2 regions of the Paenibacillus residui genome follow, and region 1 is predicted to be linked to the other one. Evidence: a T-box and tRNA genes for the amino acid it is inferred to sense, from the RefSeq annotation. Region 1 holds a T-box; the other holds one or more tRNA genes.

Region 1 (10,543 bases):
CTCCGAGGGTCGTCTACCTGTTATTTGCTTTCCTGGCCGTACCGTTCCTGTCCCTTCGCAGTACGCTGCGGGGGAATAAAGATGCCTTGTTTCTGCTGCTGGGAACAACCGCTCTTATGGCCAATATCATCTGGGATGTGTTCAAAAAATCAGACTGGTTGAATGTAGAATATTATCCTGTCGACATGATCCTGGCTTGCCTGGCCTTCGCTACCTACTGGTTCAGACGTTATTTCCGTACGGCCGCCAAGACGAAGCAGCTTGCCGAGAAGCTGCAGCGGGAGGATAAGCTGAAGGACGATTTTCTGGCGAACACCTCGCATGAATTGCGCAACCCGCTGCATGCGATTCTCAATATTGCTCAGGCGGTGCTGGACAGCAAGGCTTCAGCAGATGATAAAACGAGCAAAAATATGAACCTGCTTATGACCATAGGCCGCCGTATGTCGCTGCAGTTGAATGATCTGCTGGATCTGACCCGTCTGAAAGAAAACCGTGTCCGGCTGAACATGACCTCTCTTCGGGTACAGACGGTGGTATCGGGTGTGCTGGATATGCTTCGGTTCATGACCGAAGGCAAGCCGGTCCGTTTCGTCCATCGGATCCCGGATAACTTCCCGCCCGTAATGGCGGACGAGAACAGGCTCATTCAGATCTTGTTCAATCTGCTTCATAATGCGGTGAAATATACCCATGAAGGAACTATTACCATAGACGCTTCTATTAAAGAAGGGATGGCCCGGATCCGGGTTGAGGATACCGGCATAGGTATGGATGAGGAGACCCAAACAAGAATCTTCCAGCCTTACGAACAGGGTGATTCCAGCATAACCGCGATTGGAGGAGGAATCGGGCTGGGATTAAACATCTGCCAGCAATTGGTGAACCTGCACGGGGGAACGATCGAGGTCCAATCCGTCCCGGGACAGGGCTCCGTGTTCACCTTTACCCTGCCTTTGGCCGAGCCGGCAATTATACAGGAGGAGCCAGGCCTTCCTTCGGTTTCCCAAGCGGAAAGCGAAACGGCGGCCGCTTGTGTTGAAGAGCCATCCCGAGCTCTGAGCGAAAGCTCGTCTCGGGCGGCTCCCGGACCTGCTATCTCCCGAATCTCATCGGACGTGCCCAGGCTGCTGGCCGTAGATGATGATCCGGTCAATCTGAATATACTGGAGGCCATTCTGTCGTCCGAACCTTACGAAATAGTAACGGCAGCAAGCGCTCAGGAAGCCTTGGCCATGCTGGAAGCGGGAGAGTGGGATTTAATCATCTCGGACGTGATGATGCCGAAGATGTCGGGATACGAATTGACCCGCAAAGTCCGCGAGCGCTTCTCCCCCTGGGAGCTCCCTGTCCTGTTAGTGACCGCCCGCAATCAGTTGGAGGATATCCAGACCGGTTTCCTTGCCGGCGCCAACGATTATGTGACCAAACCGGCGGAGGCTGCCGAACTGAAAGCCCGGGTTTACGCTTTGACCGGGTTAAAGAGATCCGTGCACGATCGGCTGCGTATGGAGGCGGCCTGGCTTCAGGCACAGATTAAGCCTCACTTTATGTTCAATACGCTGAACTCCTTGGTAGCTCTTAGCTACATTGATATGCCGAGAATGCGTACAATGCTGGAAGCTTTCGGGGATTACTTACGCACGAGCTTTGACTTTCAGAACTCCGAGCGGCTGGTCCCTCTAGAGCATGAGCTTGGCCTCGTCCGCTCCTATCTGGCTATTGAGAAGGAACGGTTTGAGGATAGGCTGCAGGTTTCATGGGAGATTGACCATAATGTTGCACCGGTCATCCCCCCGCTATCTATTCAGCCTCTGGTGGAGAACGCGATTCGGCACGGTTTGATGAAGCGGTCCGAAGGAGGGCTGCTTCGCATTCGGATAACCGATATGGGAGACCGGGTCGAAATTTCCATTGAAGATAACGGGGTCGGTATCGAGAGTGAGCGTCTGCGGCATATTCTCGAGCCTTCAAGCGGCCGCTCGGGAATCGGTCTGTCTAATACGGACCGGCGTTTGAGGCAAATCTACGGCCAAGGGCTGCAGATCGAAAGCATTGTCGGCCAGGGAACTATCGTTAGTTTCATAGTCACGAAGTAAGGAACGTTCTTCGGGGGGCTTCCCGCTTGCCCCCTTTCCTTCCTTCTTCCGGTGCCCCTTTCCCCTTCCCAAGTTACCCCTTGCCCAGGCGGGCAATTTCCTCTTCTATTACAGCAGCATCAATTCTTGTAAACAGCACCTCCAATGACCGGATAATTGTGCCGGGGGCTATCTCCGTATACTGCCATCCCGCCTGCGAGATGGACAGAAAGTCCCTGATTCTCCGGCAGGCAAAGGGCAAGAACGGCTCCAGTACATTCGCCAGGTTCGCTATGATTTGCACGCATGTAAATAAAGTATCCGCGCAATGCCGGCGGTTTTCCTTAATTTGCACCCACGGCTTGCGTTCGTCGAAAAATTTGTTGGCTCTGCGGATGAAAGTGAAAATCATCTCCAGAGCATCCTTCAATTTGCCCGCTTCTATGGCTTGGCCCGCTTGGTTATACAGCTCCACGATCTCCGGCTTCTTGCTTATCTCCATAGTGCCAGCCGGAATACGTCCATCGAAGAATTGGACAATGAACTTAAGGCTTCGGTTTACAAAGTTGCCGAAAGCGCCCAGCAGCTCGCTGTTGTGGCTGTATATGAATTCCCTCCAGGAAAAATCCGCATCCCGGTTCTCCGGCCCATTAATCGTCAGAAAATATCGCAGCGAATCCGGATCATACCGCTGAATCACGTCGGTCACCCATACCGCCCAATTCCGGCTGGTCGAGATCTTCTTTCCTTCCAGCGTTAAATATTCGCTCGAAATGATTCTGTCCGGCAAGTGCAGATGGCGCCCCACCCCCATAAGCAGGGCAGGAAGAATGAGTGTATGAAACGGAATGTTGTCCTTGCCATGAACATAATAGGCGATGGTCTTCTCCGACCAGTAGTTCTCCCAGCTCCCACCGGTTTCCTGCGCCCACCTCATGCTGGCTGACAGATATCCGCTGACTGCTTCGATCCAGACATATATTTTTTTATCGCCGTCGCGTTCGAGAGGAACATCTACTCCCCAGGTTAAATTTCGGGTCGCCGCCCGGTCATGAAGTCCTTCGTCCAAATATCTTCGAGTCAATTGAACCGCGTTGTCCCTCCATCCTGTCGCCTCGCCTAGGTATTCCTCCAGCTTCTGTTGAAATTTGGACAGAGCCAGAAAATAATGATCGTCCTGTCTAGTAACAGGAGGGCTCCCGCACAGCTTGCACTTTTTATGAAGCAAATCGCCGGGGTCCAGCAGATTAGAGCAATAATCGCACTGATCTCCGCGGGCCTGCTGGCCGCAATGAGGGCACTGTCCCTCTACATAGCGGTCCGGCAAAAAACGGGAGCAGGCTTCGCAATAGGTTTGCTCAATCGCCTTTTTGTAAATATATCCATTGTCCAATAGTTGGAGAAACAGCTGCTGGACGAGGTGATGGTGGAACGGTTCATCCGTCCGGGTGTATAGATCATAAGAAAAGCCAAGCTTCCGGAAGCAGTCGGCAAACTCGTTATGATAACGCTCCGCAATAACTTCGGGGGAAACCCCCTCCTGGTTAGCCCGGATCGATATGGGTGTTCCGTGACAGTCACTGCCGGAGACATAGAGCACCTCCTCCCCTCTTAGCCGGTAATAGCGCGCCAGTATATCGCCCGGCAATAAGCTTGCAATATGTCCCAAATGCAGCGACCCGTTAGCATACGGCCAAGCGCCCCCAATAAAAACACTCATGATCATGACCTCCAGTATATTGAAATATTGTAGTAACCCCACAAAAAAACTCCCGTCCCCTAATAAGGGACGAGAGCCTATATCTCACGTGTTACCACCCGCATTCATCCATACTTCACAGCATGGACCTCTTCAGGTACGGCACTTAGGTGCGTATACCCTAGCACTATAACGGGCGCGCCCGGTGCAGCCTACTGCCGGATGGGTTCGATGCACAGCTCAGAGACCATATTCGCCGGATGCTTCTTTGCTCCTTCTCAGCTGCCGGAGCTCTCTGTTCAAAGAAGTGGGTCCAACTACTCTTTCTCTTCAACGCTTTTTTTCGAATATTCTAAATATTATATGTCATTATATTTCTTATAATCCCATTATGCAATCCCAAATCGCTTCTATTGACACAACCGCCAATTTTGGATATCATCTTGGCTATGATTCCTATATTTCTAATCGGAATAATATGATTTGTAAACTTTTTGTCAGGAGGAATTAATGATGAGCACCATCAAAGCTTCACTCTCCAAGTCGATACTGGCCGCCTCCCTTTCCTTGGCTGTACTGTTTGCCGCTCCGGGACAGCAGGCTCACGGCGAGGCTGTATCGCAAGCGCAGGTTTCCCAGCTATCTGTCCATAGCCCGCAGGAAAATTATGCTCTCTTTCTCAAGGAAAAATTCCAGATCGAAATAGGCGATTCCATCACTAAAGGGGACTTCATTCAAGCTGTCGCCCAAGCTCTGAATATCCGGCCCTCGGAGAACGCGCCGCTTCCTTTCACCGATCTCGATGCCGCTAATCCTGCCTATGCTGCCTCGGTGGCGCTTCATGAACAAGGCATCCTGACCGCTTCCGAGGTCCATGCGGACCGCAGACTCGATGTTCTCCAGGCCGCCTTCATCGCGGTCAAAGCGGCAGGATTGAAGGAGCTGGCCTATACCTATCCCAATGATAAAGTAGAGGCAGCCCTCTCCAAGCTGGGGTTAAATCCGGCCGCCTTCGATTTCTCGGCCGCACAAGAAATTGCCGCAGCCGTTGACAATGGACTCATTGCTCCCGCTTATTACGGAATTTTCTCCGGCAATCCTCCGGCGACCAAAGCTTTTACGGAAGAACTGCTGGGGAAAGTTTTGGCTCTGAAGGGCCAATATAAGCATTACCTCGGAGAAGTGAACGACCCGGATATTTACGGGAAGCTTGCACAAGCATATCGGACTTCGGATATTATCGAAGCCCCGGCACTGCAGCAAATCGTCAACAACGCTCTGGAGAACGGGCTCGTTACAGGCTATAATCTGAAGGATTCGCGCTTCGATCCGAACTTCATTGATTCCCTGTCCCTTACATACGGGCATTCGAATATCGAGCATGCCCTCCAGCTTGTAGGGCTGCTCCGCAGCGAAGGGCTGAATGCCAAGGTTCAGCTGGAACCGAAAACTTCCGCATTCATTCACTTGGCTGAATGGGGGAAGCCCGAGGAATCCGAGACGAATAAGCTGACTCAAATCGCTAACGGAAACTATATCTTCTCCGCCAAGGAATACGATCTATCGCTCGAATTCGAGAACGCAGGGGACAAGGAACGTTTCCAATCCGTTATTCTGCAGTACGCCAAGAAGAATAGCGAAGACCAAACCGGTTTAATCGTCCATTCATGGTGGCAGCCGTTATACTATTCCTTGACGGAAATAGACGACTACGAAATTATTGCGAATAACAAAATTGTAGACGGACATTACTACGCCCAATCCTTTACTTTACAGGAAGATTCCGAGTCGATCGCGGAAGGCTTCCGGAATTTGTCTCCGGACATAGAGGTCATCAACTACACCTTCTGGGTAGATAAACCGTTCTACCATTATCTGACGGGAGAGGACTTCAAGTAAGCATCCACAGGTGCTCTCCGGAGCATCGATAAATTTAAACTATCGTATCCTTCCAACGCCGCACTCCTTAATTTAAGGAATGCGGCTTTTTTTCTTAATTGCTGCCAAGGGAAAGTACCCATCCCTTACGCATGAAGGTCGCATTCAGATCCGTAAGGACGTCACAAAGACGAGCAAAAGTGCATTAAAATCGTGCCTTTTTCAAAAAAGAAGGCGAAAGACGATCAAATGTGCAGGTCTTTTTGACAAAATGGGGAGATTTCGCAAAAATCGCTCCAAAGACCTGCATTATCGCTTTAGAATCAGGCATTGCGTGGCTTTTTCTAAAAAAGACATGCCGTTTTGCTTGTCTTTTGCACTCATTTTTATATCGGATATCTACGTTTTTTTCCTCCTTCGGCCGATATATAACGATAGAAGGTTTATTCAAAACCTTGTATAGGGCGTATCCGTTCTTATAACGGTAGCAGCTGATAACTATGGTTTCCCAGCAAATCGCCAAGGAAGTTTATGAGGAAAGAAGGTATAGATCCCTTATGAGAAAGAATCGAAAGTCGTGGATCGGGAAGGTGCTGCTATGCTCCGCTCTTCTGTTGTCTCCGTTGGCGGCCGGCGCCCCTGTTCCGACAGCCCATGCCGATACCAACAACAATTACAGCTTGTCCCTGGCCAATCTGGTCCTGGAAAATTATTCGCTTTCTCCCGTATTTACGCCGTTAAATGTATTTTATACCGCGGATGTGCCCTACCATAAAACTTCTATCCGGGTCACTCCTACCGCCATGGATAAAAATGCAACCATCCAAATTAACGGAACGTCGATAAGCAGCGGCTCTTCCCGGGATGTAGAGCTGATGGTAGGCTCCAATATTATTTCGATTTCCGTCATTGCTCCCAACGGCAGCTCCAAATTATATACGGTCAACGTGACCCGCAAAAATATAGGTCTCGTTAATTTGTTTATGGATGCGACATCCTTGAATGAGCCGTTCGACCCGGAGGTGACCTCCTACACGGCCAGAATTCCCGAGTTTCTGTCCTTTATCAACGTTACAGCCGTAACCGATTTGAAGGACTTAACCGTGAAAATTAATGGACGAATAGTATCGAGCGGAGTGCCCGCGGCCATTCCGATAACCGGGATCAATTCCCTGATGGTTGAAGTTTCCTCTTCCGCCAACGAAATGAAGGTCTATACTATCCATCTGGACCGATCCGCTGCCGACAAGAACGGGTTATCCTATCTTTATCTGGAAGGGGCTTCATTGAACAGGGCTTTCGATCCGAGCGTCACTTACTACTCTTCTGTAGTCAATAATTATGTATCCGAAGTGAAGGTCAGCCCTACCTACGGCAGCAACATCCGCTCCGTAACCATTCGGGGAACCAAGGTGGCCAGCGGGTCTTTCTATACCGTTCCGCTATCGATAGGCAATAACGAAGTAGCCATTGAGGTCGAATCCTACGATAATATTAAAAAGACCTACCGGATTAACATCAATCGGCTGTCGTATAACGATAATAACCAAAACCCCGGAGGCGGCGGAGGCGGCCATTCAGGCGGGGGCAGCCAGCAGTTCGCTTATTTGTCCAACCTTTCGCTGAGCAGCGGAACCTTGAACCGGAGCTTCGACTCCAACGTGCTTAAGTATTACGCTACCGTCAATAACAGCACCTCCAACCTGCAAATCAGCGTCTCATTCTGGTCCGGCATTACCGCCAAAATTAACGGAAAAGAGGTGCAGAGCGGCAGCTTCCACGATATCCCCCTCAAGACCGGAGACAATAACGTCGCCATTGAAGTACGCAGCTCCAGCGGGGATATTCGTTACTATAACGTTATGATTACAAGGCTGCCTTCGGATTACGGAGATATCGGAAACGGCGGTGGCGGCATCGGCGGTACCATCGGCGATCCCAATACTTATTTGAGCAATCTTCTGGTCGAGGGCCTCTCCCTGGATAAGAGCTTCCAGTCCAATATTAGCGGCTATTCTTCAACCGTCACTTACCCGGTGAGCCATTTCCGGTTAAGCCCGATCTATCATTCCAATATATCGGTCAAGGTAAACGGGCAACCGGTAGCAAGCGGCGAATATTACTGGGCTGCGCTCAACGTAGGAACAAACACGATTACGATAGAAGCCAGATCGAACAACGGAGGCCTGAGCTACTATACGATTGTCGTTACCCGGCTGGCTCAGGGGCAGACGGATCCGGGCGGACCGATCGGGGATAACAGCCTGATTTCAATCGGCTCTCCCAACATCGCGCTGGATCGAAGCTTTCATCCGAACGAAACCTATTATCGGGGATATACGGGAAATCCGAATTTTACTTTTACTCCTGTGACGACCGGAAGGGCCCGAATCAAAATTAACAACACTTATTATTCATCCAATCAACAAGTATCCATTCCGCTTAACCTTGGAGAAAATAGTGTGAACATTGAGGTTGTTCCGGACAATGGGGGAGCCTCCCGGACCTACACCTTCATCGTAAGCAGAGGAGATTATACTTACGATCCCAATGAGCTGTCCACCATCGTTATACCCGGTGTGACCTACAGTCCCAAGTTCGACAAGAATGTCTCCTACTACCATGCGACGGTGGAATCGGGCATAACGGCCATCAAGATGATGCCGATAGGCACAGGAATCCATTCAATTACGGTTAACGGGCATAATGTCAATAATCTTCAGCTGTCGCCGGAATTGCCGCTGGCCTATGGAGACAACAAAATAGAGGTCAAGGTGCAGAATTATTATGGAGGAGGTTCAGGCACCTACACCTTCTGGATTACGAGGACCCGCCCGGAGCAGGAGGGGCAGCCTCTAAGCCCTTATCTGCTGGATGGGGATATGATTGTGTCGATAGGTACCCCTTCGGACGCCAATATTACGTATGCCAAGCTTAAAGAGCATCTGGAGCCGAGAAATAACTTCAACAGGATTATCTTCAAGATTGCCAGCGGCAAATATTCGAGCCAACCGAATTACGTCATGTTCGATCAGAGCATGCTTGAATATTTAAGAAGAAACGCCCGTATGATTATTGCGGAAACGCCTGACGGCAAAATCACCGTCGACCCTTGGGATATTAAGTCGAACGCATTCAAAGCCTCTTTCGAGATGAAAGACGCGGACTTGATAACCAACGTTCCGTCCAATTATGAGCCGCTTTCCAATCTATATTCCATTTCGCTGGAAGGCCTGGATACAGCGGACGGCTGGGCGTCGGACACCTATTCCATCAAGGGGATGATCGAGCTCCCCACCCAGCTATCGGAGCAGGAGCTCAAACAGGCTAATGCCTACGATTTCTCCGATATCTATCAAAGATGGGAACTGGTTCCCAGCACCACCAAGGACAACATTAAAGAGATTGTCATCCATGGAAACAGCGATATCGCCATCATGAAGACAGCGATCACCTTCCCTGATATTGCAGGCCACTGGGGACAATCCTATATTGAATATTTAGCATCGAAAAACATTGTCAACGGCTATGAGGACGGTACCTTCAGACCCGATAGGCCGATCACGCGCGCCGAATTCATTACGCTGCTGGTCAATGCACTGCCGTTGGATAGCCTGTCCTTCTACCCAAGCTTCAGCGACGTTCATGAAGGAGAATGGTACTTCGAGGATATCCTGCTCGGGGCCCAGCACCGGTTAATTGAAGGCTATGAGGACGGCCGGTTTAAACCAAACGAACTGGTTTCCCGTGAGGAGATGGCTGTCGTCCTGGAACGGCTGATGCGACAGCAGCTTGGAATGAATATGTCCATCACTGATGAAGAAGTGGATGCATTGTTAGGCCGCTTTGAAGACGCCGGCGAAGTCAGCGGTTGGGCCAAACAAGCGGTTGCCATTAACATTAAAATGGATGCCATGAGCGGATTAAGCGACAGGCATTTGGCCCCGCAGGCCAAAGGTACCCGGGCGCAAATTGCTACCCTGCTGTACAAAGTGTTTGATAAAGCCAAGCGTTTCTAAAGGACACACCTTGTGAAACGTGCATCGAATAATTGATAAGGAGGGCTTGGCCGTAGAGGGCGGGCCCTTCCTTTATTCTATGCGGGGCGACTGGAGGGCTTTTTCCACAGAGACGTAGAAAACTCCGGCTGACATCATGTTAATGAAGGGTATGTTTGGCAGCGAAAGCAGAGATACTAACGAAAAACCATTTGGGTGGCTTCCATGAAAACTATTCGAGATATCTACTTTCGCGACCTTAAACATATTTTCACCAACTGGGCGGCATTAATTGTTATTACCGGACTCGTCTTCTTGCCCTCCCTATACGCCTGGTTTAACATCGAAGCTTCTTGGGATCCGTATGGTCAGACGGGAGGACTGGCCGTGGCTGTTTCCAATAACGATGCAGGATCGGTCATTAGAGAACAACCGATCAACATTGGAGAGGAAATCATTGCCTCGCTCAGGGATAATCGTCAAATCGGCTGGATCTTCGCGGATGAACCGACGGCACTCAGAGGAGTTGAGCATGGAGACTATTATGCGAGCATAACGATTCCCTCCGACTTCTCCGAGAAGATAGCGTCAATTCTGACGGACCATCCTCAGAAGGCCGAGATTGAATATACGGTGAATGAGAAAATCAATGCCATTTCCCCTAAAATTACGTCTAAAGGGGCCAGCGGAATTATAGAGGAAGTTAGCCGCAACTTTATCAAGATTGCTAACGGAACCGTTTTTCAAATTTTCAATGAAATCGGCGTGACGCTGGAGAGCGAGCTTCCGACTATCGAGCAGCTTAGAAGCCTTGTCTTCAAGTTGGAAGCGATGTTTCCGGAGATCTGGCAGACGGTCGCCACTGCTGCGGAAGACCTGAGCAAGGCTAA
Region 2 (10,543 bases), on a different contig from region 1:
CTCAAACCAGAACAATCCATAGCATTGTTAGAGCAGTTTTTGGTACAATACAGGGAGGCTTATAAAGAGAAGGGAGAATTGCAAAATGCTGCTAAATAAACCACGCAAGACTAGAGCGCTTATCATAAGCCTCGTCCTGATCGTGATTGTAGCCATGCTGAGCGCCTGTGGGGATAAGAACAAGTCCGGAGCGCAAGGGGAAGTCCTGGCCACTTACAAGGATGGCTCCATTACTCAAAGCGAGTTTGACAAATTTTTCAATACCGTTTCTTTCTTTAATGCCCAGTTCGCCGCAGCCAAAGACATTCCGGGATTCCAGGAATATTTGCTGAAGCAAATGGCCGCACTCGATTTGATGCTTGGACAAGTTTCTGATGAGAGCAAGAAGAATGCGGAAGAGGAAGTCAAGAAGCAGATGGATGAAATCAAAGCCTATTATGAATCTAAAGGGAAAAGCGCTTTGAAGGATCATCTGAAAGAGCTTAACATTACGGAGAAGGACCTGGAGGATTACATTCGTAACAGTCTGGTTGTCATGACGGATTTGGACAGCAAGGTAACCGACGAACAAATCCAGCAATATTACGATAATCTGGTCAATGAGAAAGTATTGGACGTTGTTACGGTGAGCCACATTCTCATCGGAATCAAAGATATGGAAGGTAAGGATCTTCGCACTAAAGAAGAGGCTCTGACTATCGCCAACGAAGTTAAGGGCAAGCTGGACAGCGGAGCGGATTTCGCCGAGCTGGCCAAGGAATATTCCGATGATCCCGGTTCCAAAGATAACGGCGGTAAGTATGAAAATGAGCCGCTATCTGCCAAGAGGTGGGTTCCTCAGTTCCAGCAGGCGGCCGAAGAGCTTCCGTTGAACACCATCAGCGAACCGATCGAAACGGATTATGGATATCATATCATGAGGGTTGATTTCAGAGGCCCGCGTCCATTGGATGATGTAAAGACCAACATTCGCGAAGCCATTACTTCAGAGCAAATTGGCGAGTTTATCGAGTCGGAGCTACCTAATTACGACTTCAAAACCAATCTGCCTGAACCGGAGCCGTCCGAAGCCCCGGATTCTACCGGTACCCCTGAATCCACGGATACGCCGGAATCGGACAAGCCTGCCGATGCCAATGCGGAAACTCCTTCCGAGTCTCCTGCTCCTTCAGCATCGCCGGCCGCTGAATAATATCGATAAACAAGCACTCTCTTCAAGGGAGTGCTTTTGTTTTTTAAAATATAAGAAAGTATAAGTTTTCATCTATACCTGTTCTTATATTTCATCGGTAAACGCGCCCGTCCTAAGGACGGCGATAGCCGTTTATCCTTGGGAGAGAAATAGCGCTATTGGTCCGTCCAGACTAGAAAATTCGAGGGTTCCTGCAATGGAGATTCAAACCCATGTTACTAAGTCACCGTTATTCGTGCGCTCTGTCGAGACTGGCGAAAACATGGAATTGCCCCGGCTTACTAATGTATAAGTTTTTGGAAATCGAAGAATACTTTAAATACACTTTTACTCCAGTGAATCTGATTTCATCAAAGGAAAGAGAGGCATCAGAGACTTATGAAAGCAACTGGAATCGTTCGTCGAATAGACGATTTAGGCCGAGTGGTCATCCCGAAAGAAATACGCCGTACCCTTAGAATCCGGGAAGGAGATCCGTTAGAAATTTTTGTAGATCGGGATGGAGAAGTTATTCTCAAGAAATATTCCCCGATCGGCGAGCTCGGCGATTTCGCTAAGGAATATGCGGAATCATTGTACGAAAGCACTAACCACATCATTCTTATCTCCGACAGAGATACCATTATCGCCGTATCCGGAGCCTCCAAGAAAGATTATATGGAGAAGCAAATCGGTGCATTGGTCGAGAGCTCCATGGAGGGCCGGAAGTCGGTGTTGGAAACCAATCCGGGGCAGCACGACATCTGTAAAGATGTCAAGGAAAGCTACAGTTCTTACGTAATTTCCCCTATCGTTGCAGGAGGGGATCCGATTGGAGCTGTAATTATAACCAGCAAGGATGAGTCTGCCAAGATGGGGCAAATGGAGCTTAAGATGGCTGAGACAGCGGCAGGGTTTCTCGCTAAACAGATGGAGCAGTAATCACGGTTTCAATCATACTCACAGCTTCCTTAAGGCAAGGTGCTCTCACCTTCTGTACAGGAGGCTTTTTCATTTTGCAGTTTGATCAGTTATAATAAGGTCATCCGTTTTATGGAAATGGCATGGAAGTTGGTAATTGTATGGATGACTCTCGCAAACCGTCCTCTTCTGGCCACAGTCTGCTTAAGGGGGCCGCAGTCCTCGGGATAGCTGCGGTCATTTCGAAGCTGCTGGGAACCCTGCAGAAAATTCCGCTGCAAAATATGGCCGGGGACGGAGTATTTGGAATTTATAATGCTGTCTACCCGTTGTATATTCTCATACTGACCATTGCAACCGCCGGTATTCCGATAGCGGTATCCAAATTCGTCTCCGAGCAAACCGTCATGGGGCGTCCCGCGGAAGCAAGAAGAATCCTTAAGCTGGCCAGCGGGGTATTGACTTTGACGGGATTGCTCTGTTTCATTGCCCTGTATGCCGGGGCCGGCGTGATTGCCGGCTGGATGGGAGTTGGGCAGACCGAGAAGGCGATTCGCAGTGTTTCCTTCGCCCTCCTGCTGGTCCCCGTAATGGCCGCGCTAAGGGGCTATTTCCAGGGGATTCAGAATATGATACCCACCGCCGTCTCCCAAGTAGTCGAGCAGCTGGTCAGAGTCGCAACCATGATCGGATTGCTGCTGTATTTCATCGCCCTCGGCATGAGCGAAGAATGGATTGCCGCCGGCGCAACGTTCGGCTCGGTCGCTGGAGCAGGGGCCGGATTGGTCGTCATGCTTCTCTATTGGTGGAAACGAAAAGAGCCCGCTCTGCCTGCAGCCGGGTCGGGAAATCCTTCTTCGCCGGAACCGGCGGCTGCGGGAGATACAGTGCGGAGTGCCGTGGCGGGTAGAATGGATGACGTCGGGGGACAAGCAGCTCGGGCTCGGGAGATGCCTCCGGAACCGGCGCTATCGCTGATCCGACGGTTTTTGCGCTATGCCCTGCCGATATGTTTGGGATCGTTAGTCGTACCGCTGCTGACGCTAGTTGATACGTTTACGATGCCCCGACTGCTGATTTACGGCGGCTTGGACGAAGCCGGGTCCATGTATGCCTTCGGTTTATATAACCACGGGCTGCCGCTCGTGCAGCTCGTATCCATGATCGCGACATCGATGTCCACCGCCCTGATTCCGGCCATAGCGGCAGCGAAAATACGCAACGAGCCCGAAATTATACGAGTTCGCTCGGAATTGGCGATTCGGTTCACCTGGCTGGTCGGTCTGGCCGCTTCCTTCGGTCTGGCGGTGACCGCCGTTCCGCTAAATATCATGTTCTTCAAATCCGCCGAAGGCTGGGAGGCCATGTCTTTGCTGGCCTTCACCGCCGCATTCAGCACGGTAAATATTGTTACATCGAGCATTCTGCAAGGTCTGGGAGCCGTTAAGGTTCCGGTCATTCATCTTTTGATCGGTGTCGTGTTGAAAATAGGCTTCAATCTGCTTCTGATGCCGTTGTGGGGAATTCAAGGCGCGGCTGTGGCGGCAGTGATTGCTTATGGGACCGCCAGCGGCTTGAATTATCGCTACCTGCGCAAGAATATCGGGGTACGAATCACTTTCCGCTCGGGATTGTTTAAGCCGCTGCTGGCAGTAGTATGTATGTGTGCAGGAATTCTGGTTCTTTACTTAGGGCTGGAGCTTGCATTAGATTATCTGGCCCCCGGATTATCGTCGAGAATTCGCTACTCGATTATCGGATTAGCTACAGTCGCCGTTGGAGGATTGATTTACCCTCTGGCCTTGTTGAGGACGGGAGCTGTCAGCCGCTCGGAATTGGCGGCCGTACCGAGCTTCGGGAAAAAAATCGAGCCTTGGTTGGTCCGAATCGGTTTATGGAAGTAAAATTGGTTTAATAGACAAAGGAGGGATGCCCGTGTCCGCTCAAATCACAGTTGTAGGATTGGGAACAGGGGACGAAAACCAGATGACCTTGGGCATCTGGAATAAGCTTCAGACAGCAGCGAGAATATTTTTGCGTACAGAGGAGCATCCGGTTGCGGGGTACATACGCAAAAAAGGAATAGCTTACGAATCCTTTGATGAGATCTACAAGCAATCGCCCACTTTCGAAGAAGTCTATGGCCAGATCGCTGCCCTGCTTATGGAAGAAGCAGTCCGGAGCGGGGAAGAAATCGTCTATGCATTGCCGGGCCATCCTTCGGTTGCCGAGCGAACGACCCAGATATTGAGAGAACGCTGCCCTGACGCGGGAATCGGACTGGAAATTCTGGGCGGTGAGAGCTTCCTCGACCAGGCTTTCCTGCGGTTCGGCTTCGATCCGATTGAAGGCTTCCAGCTGCTCGATGGTACGGCTCTGGATTCCGCTCAGCTGAATCCGATGCTGCATACGGTTGTTGCTCAGGTCTACGACTCCTTCACCGCATCGGATGTGAAGCTCACTCTAATGGAGCTCTATCCGGATGATTATAAAGTCTATGTCGGACATGCCCTCGGAATTGCCGGTGAAGAATCGATTCATGAGATCCCTTTGTTCGAACTGGACCGCCTGAACGGATACGGGAATTTGTCTCTGGTTTGGGTTCCCAAAGCGGAGACGAATGAGCTGGCTAACCGCACCTTCGCCCGGCTGAAGGAAATCGTAGCCATTCTCCGCAGTCCCGAAGGTTGTCCATGGGACCGCGAACAGACACATGCGAGCATTCGCAGCAATCTTATTGAGGAAACCTACGAAGTACTGGAAGCCATTGACGATGATGACCCCGTAGGAATGTGTGAAGAGCTTGGGGATCTGCTGCTGCAGGTAGTCATGCACGCGCAGATGGAGGACGAGGCCGGTTCGTTCACTATTGTCGATGTCATTCAAGGCTTGAACGAGAAGCTTATTCGCCGCCATCCTCATGTATTCGGCGAAAGATCCGCACAAGATGCCGAAGAGGCTCTGTCCAATTGGCAGCAGATCAAGCAGGAGGAGAAGCGGAAACGGGGAGAAGCTCCTGGTCAGCAATCTGTATTGTCGGGTGTCCCCAGAGACCTTCCTGCATTATACAAAGCGGTCAAGCTGCAGAAGAAAGCAGCCAAGGTCGGATTTGATTGGCCGGACCTGCAGGGGGTTTATGACAAAATAACAGAGGAATTGCAAGAGCTGAAAGAGGCGCATAATCAGGATAGCGAGGCCCTGAAATCGGAGTTGGGCGATTTATTGTTTGCGGTTGTTAATCTGGCCAGATTCATGAAGATCGATCCGGAGGAAGCCCTCACGGCAACCAACCGAAAATTCGTGCAAAGATTTGAATACATCGAGAATCAACTGCGTTTAAATGGAAAAACTTTTGACCAAACTGATTTACAAGAGATGGAAGCCTATTGGCAAGAAGCGAAAAAAGTTTAATAAATTGGGTTTTGTCAGCAGGATTTTCCGTTTCCACAAAGAATAACTTATGGCATATCCTTATATGCACTATGTAATTACAGGAGGTAACAACCATGAATAAAACCGATTTGGTAAATAACATTGCACAAAAAAGCGGACTGTCCAAGAAAGACGTGGAGTCTGTATTAAACGGACTTCTGGGTGAAATCACCGACGCACTTTCCAGCGGCGATAAGGTTCAACTGATCGGGTTCGGTACTTTCGAAACCCGTAAGCGCTCCGGCAGAGTAGGCCGCAATCCGCAAACCGGTAAAGAAATCACCATTCCTGAATCTGTCGTTCCGGCCTTCAAAGCAGGTAACAAGCTTAAAGAAGCCGTGAAGTAATGCGACTGGACAAGTACTTGAAGGTTTCCCGTCTGATTAAGAGACGCACTGTCGCCAAAGACGTTTCGGAACAAGGAAGAGTGTGGATCAACGGACGGGAAGCCAAGCCAAGCAGCACCGTTCAGGTAGGTGACGAGCTGACCATTCAATTCGGTCAGAAGTATGTGGTTGTGAGGGTGGACCAGCTCTCGGAATCAACCCGTAAAGAAGATGCTGCTCTTATGTATACTTTATTGCGGGAAGAAGCCCGAACGAATGGTTGAGAGAAAGATTAAGAGACTAACCACAGTTTAGTCTCTTTTTCTACCTTTGCGGTTTCCATTATTTAACCGTATAGGAAGGAACAAGTCCGTGGCAAGGTAAGGTCATTTTCCATAAGATGTATTGGGTCCTGCCAATTAGTGTACCCCTCCGGTTGGCCTCCGATAAACACTCTGTACGTTTTTTTTAAGGCAATCTATCTTTTCCCCGGTTCTAAAATCGGACATCCCTCCATAATGTAGTGTTAGAAGGAGGGGTACATGCCATGGTGGAACAGGGAAAAGTGAAACGTCAGGAAGTCAAGATGCTGAATCGGAAGCTGTTGGAAATCTCCGGTGTGCTGAATGTGGAAAGCTTTGACAGCGAAGAGTTTCTACTCGAAACCGAATGCGGATTTCTTACGATCAAAGGCCAGAATCTGCATATTAAAAATCTCAGTTTGGAGCAAGGCCTTGTAGCGATTGAAGGCTTGGTCCATGCACTAGCTTATTTAGATTCAGGAACCCAGGGAAAATCTAAAGGTTTGTTCGGTAAACTGTTCAAGTGACACTGCACGTCCAGTTTCTCACCATGGGTATGATGTTTGCCAGCGGAGTCGGTATGGGTATTCTATTTGAAACCTATCGCGTGCTGACTGGGCAGCTGCGCGCACCGCGCTGGCTTATTTCCATCCTTGACTTGGTCTATTGGAGCGTTATGACCGTACTGGTCTTTCGTGCCTTATATTTCAGCAATCAGGGTCAGCTTAGGCTGTTCGTATTCATCGGCCTGCTGGCAGGCGGCAGCTTCTATTGGGCCTTCTTGAGGGAAGGGACCGTATGGGTTATCCGTGCATTAATTCGATCGGTTCTATGGCTGGCCGGTTTGATTCGCAGACTGGTTGAGCTTATGATTGTCAAGCCGATTCAACTGCTTTATAAATGTTTAATGATGGTTATCGGGTTTCTTATAGCAGTAGCTATATTCCTCTACAAAATTGTGGTAAAATTACTTTACCCTGTCCTGTTTATATTTATTCGTCCGTTGCTGTTTATTTGGAAGAAGATTCGTTGGCCGCAGTGGATAGCTAACGGTTGGCGAATCATCCGGCAGTTGTTTCAAAAATGGTTCCGAAAATCATAGGAGGAACATTATTCCATGGTACAGGCAAAAAATACAACTAAGAAGAATACTTCCACAATCGGCGCTCGTCGGCGGATTCGTCTGTTGATGATCGTTGTTTGCTGTGTATTGTTGTGGGCAGGCATAACGATCTTGGACCAATCGGATAAACTGGCTGAGAATTCAGCTAAACTTGTGACGCTCGAAACCAAACTGGCGGAAGTAGAGAAAATAAACGAGGAATCCAGAATGGAATTGGACCGTTTGAACGATCCGGAATACCAGGAAGAGAAGGCTCGTAAGGATCTTCAGGTTGCCCGAGAAGGCGAGACCGTATTTGATGTTGTGAAACCGGCCCCCTAGACCTTTGCCTTGTTGACCTCTAATTCCGCTTCATGTATAATCTCCATAGCCAGTCTTTTGAATTTTTTAAGGGAGGAACTTAATCATTTATGGCAATTGAAGTGGGCACCAAGTTAGAAGGAAAGGTGACAGGGATAACTCACTTTGGAGCTTTCGTCGAGCTACCAGAAGGAGGGACCGGCCTCGTTCACATCTCGGAGATAGCCGATAACTACGTCAAGGACGTTAACGATCATTTAAAGCTGGACGATAAAGTCCTCGTTAAGGTGATTAATGTCGATAAGGACGGCAAAATCGGTCTATCCATTAAGCAAGCTGTTGATAAGCCCCTGGCAGCTGAAAGGCCCGCTCGACCTGAACGACATGGTGGGGGATCGTACGGGGATCGAAGAGAAGGCGGCGGAGGGTACCGCGGTCATGACCGAGGCGGACGCCCATTTAAACCTCCCATTGGCAAATCTTCCTTCGAGGATAAAATGATCAAATTTCTTAAAGATAGCGAAGAACGCATCTCGTCTCTTAAGAAGAACACGGAATCGAAGCGTGGAGGGAGAGGCGCAAGACGCGATTAATATACGAAATTATGTCCGCAAGCCTGATTTATCGGGCTTGCGGTCTTGTCTATTCGGGAGTTTCCCGAATTAAAATTATAAGTTGTCACTACCGCTTGACTTCCATATACATCTTGGTATATAGTATTGCTTGTTATGGCGGCGTAGCTCAGCTGGCTAGAGCGTACGGTTCATACCCGTGAGGTCGGGGGTTCGATCCCCTCCGCCGCTATTGTTATTACTCCATTCCGACAGTATGGAGACCATTAATTAAAGAATAGAGGCATCCGTGAGGATGCTTCTCTTTTTTACCATTTTCTACCACAAAGGAATCTTTAAGTTCTTACCGTTTTAATACGATGAAGAACAAGGATTCCTATTGGCATAGAAAGCTACCTTTAAAACCGGGTTATTCGACTTCGAAAAGGCTTCGTTTTAGAAGCTTTTTTTATTTTTTTCAATGCGAAGACTTCGACACGAACGCTCGGCAAGTTCGGCACCATCCCTCGCCTAAAAATGGCAAAGGCTACTATGAACCCGCAGGATTAGGGAAAGCCGACGCTGTTTTTTTGCACAAAACGGGATAGGTCGGGAAGGTTTTTGTCGGAAATTTTTTTGAATCTACCTTCTCATTCTGACAAACTTCCTGATAGATTCTTTCTATAATAGAGGACACAAGAAAACCGGTTAGGTGGTGTCCGATCTATGCAAAAGCAATCTGGTGTACAAGGGGTGAAGGGCCATTGCTCTTCATGGGTGAAGCAGGTTAAAGAAAACACAGGCAAGAGATTGGCCGATAGCCGTATCATTCAGGCCTGGATGGTGAAACGATGGGCCGTGCTGCTTGTCGTCATTGCTTTCTTGTTGGGAAGAGCGACGATTCTCGATGAACTTTCTCCTTTCGCCCTTGCTTATTTCGCCGTCTTCTATTATCTCCGCAAAGATTTGCTTCATTGGGTCGGAGTGGCGTTATGCGCGGGAAGCTTATTATCCGCACACGGCAGCGCAGGATACATCGTGGCCCAGATGCTGGTATTTCTCCTTATTCAAAAAGGGCTGGAGAAATATGAGAAAGCCGAGCTTTCTTATGTACCGCTATTGGTATTTATGACCGGGTTCTCCGTCAAATTGTTCAGCCATCTGGTAGCGGCCAATCTATCTTGGTATACGTTGATGATGACCGGAATTGAATCGACATTAAGCTTGATTCTTACGCTTATATTCATCCAGGCGGTTCCCGTGTTTACGATTGCGAGAAAGAAGCATGGGCTCAAGACGGATGAAATAATTTGTCTGATCATACTGCTCGCATCCGTCATGACGGGAACGGTGGGCTGGGTAATTGGAAACGTAACGGTAGAGCATGTCCTGTCAAGATACTTGATCTTGTTGTTTGCTCTGGTGGGAGGAGCGCCCCTGGGGGCTTCTGTCGGTGTGGTAACTGGCCTCATTCTCAGCTTGGCGAATGTAAACGCTATTTACCAGATGAGTTTGCTTGCTTTCGCAGGAATGCTTGCCGGGCTCATGAAGGAAGGCGGGCGCTTGGCCGTGGCGCTGGGCATGCTCATTGGTTCGTCCATTCTTTCCATCTACATCGGGGACCAGACAGCTTTTCTCCAATCCACCTGGGAATCCGCGGCGGCGGTCGTTCTGTTCTTGCTCACGCCTAAGAGTATCGTCTATACATTGGCAACTTATATTCCGGGAACCCAGGAAAATATGAAGTCCCATTATGATTATGCCAGAAGGGTCCGGGATATTACGGCCGAAAGGGTGCAGCAGTTCTCCGAAGTATTCCGCCAGCTGTCCCGCAGCTTTAAACAGCTGACGACAGAAGGCTATTCGGCTAACCGTGAAGGGGAAGTGGAGCATTTCATGAGTGCCGTATCGCAGAAATTTTGTACCAATTGCGGCAAGCGGGATGCTTGCTGGAGCCGTGATTTTGCCAAAACCTATACATTTATGACGGAAATGATGACCGCCATTGATAAGAATGAAGCCCCTGCCAAGCGGGATATCCCGAAGGAATGGACTCGCGCCTGCATTAAAACGGAGCGGGTGCTGAACACAATGCTTCATGAATATCAGCTCTACAAAAATAATTTGCACTGGAAAAAACAAATACTGGAGAGCCGGCAGCTTGTAGCGGATCAATTAACAGGCGTATCTCAGGTCATGGAAGATTTGGCCAAGGAAATCAAAAGGGAGGGTCAGGAGCTATTTTTGCAGGAGGAGCAGATCCGCAGCGCTTTGGAAGAACTGGGGTTGTCGATTCACAGTATTGATATTATAAATCTTGAGGAAGGAAATGTTGAAATTGAGGTGGTGCATCAATATTTAAAAGGCTATGATGAATGCCGCAAGATTGTCGCTCCTCTATTATCAGACATTATTGG

Evidence for each region. The T-box of region 1 lies ahead of metG (methionine--tRNA ligase). A T-box ahead of a tRNA ligase gene usually reads a tRNA of that ligase, here a tRNA-Met.
Region 2: it encodes a tRNA-Met, which carries the amino acid that the T-box ahead of metG (methionine--tRNA ligase) is inferred to sense. The anticodon was not compared.

Annotation. Positions count from the first base shown of each region.
Region 1 covers NZ_JBHTIU010000070.1:12,736-23,278, reverse strand. The annotation lists gene ACFQ03_RS17950 (ATP-binding protein) at 1-2,099, shown strand, start outside; gene metG (methionine--tRNA ligase) at 2,173-3,798, opposite strand; T-box leader at 3,861-4,120, opposite strand; gene ACFQ03_RS17940 (hypothetical protein) at 4,291-5,676, shown strand; gene ACFQ03_RS17935 (cadherin-like beta sandwich domain-containing protein) at 6,213-9,674, shown strand; gene ACFQ03_RS17930 (YhgE/Pip family protein) at 9,879-10,543, shown strand, end outside.
Region 2 covers NZ_JBHTIU010000033.1:9,766-20,308, forward strand. The annotation lists gene mfd (transcription-repair coupling factor) at 1-99, shown strand, start outside; gene ACFQ03_RS10720 (peptidylprolyl isomerase) at 86-1,192, shown strand; gene spoVT (stage V sporulation protein T) at 1,571-2,113, shown strand; gene ACFQ03_RS10730 (putative polysaccharide biosynthesis protein) at 2,254-3,996, shown strand; gene ACFQ03_RS10735 (bifunctional methyltransferase/pyrophosphohydrolase YabN) at 4,022-5,503, shown strand; gene ACFQ03_RS10740 (HU family DNA-binding protein) at 5,599-5,871, shown strand; gene ACFQ03_RS10745 (RNA-binding S4 domain-containing protein) at 5,871-6,134, shown strand; gene yabP (sporulation protein YabP) at 6,398-6,679, shown strand; gene yabQ (spore cortex biosynthesis protein YabQ) at 6,676-7,254, shown strand; gene ACFQ03_RS10760 (FtsB family cell division protein) at 7,270-7,596, shown strand; gene ACFQ03_RS10765 (S1 domain-containing RNA-binding protein) at 7,686-8,168, shown strand; tRNA gene ACFQ03_RS10770 (tRNA-Met) at 8,306-8,379, shown strand; gene spoIIE (stage II sporulation protein E) at 8,853-10,543, shown strand, end outside.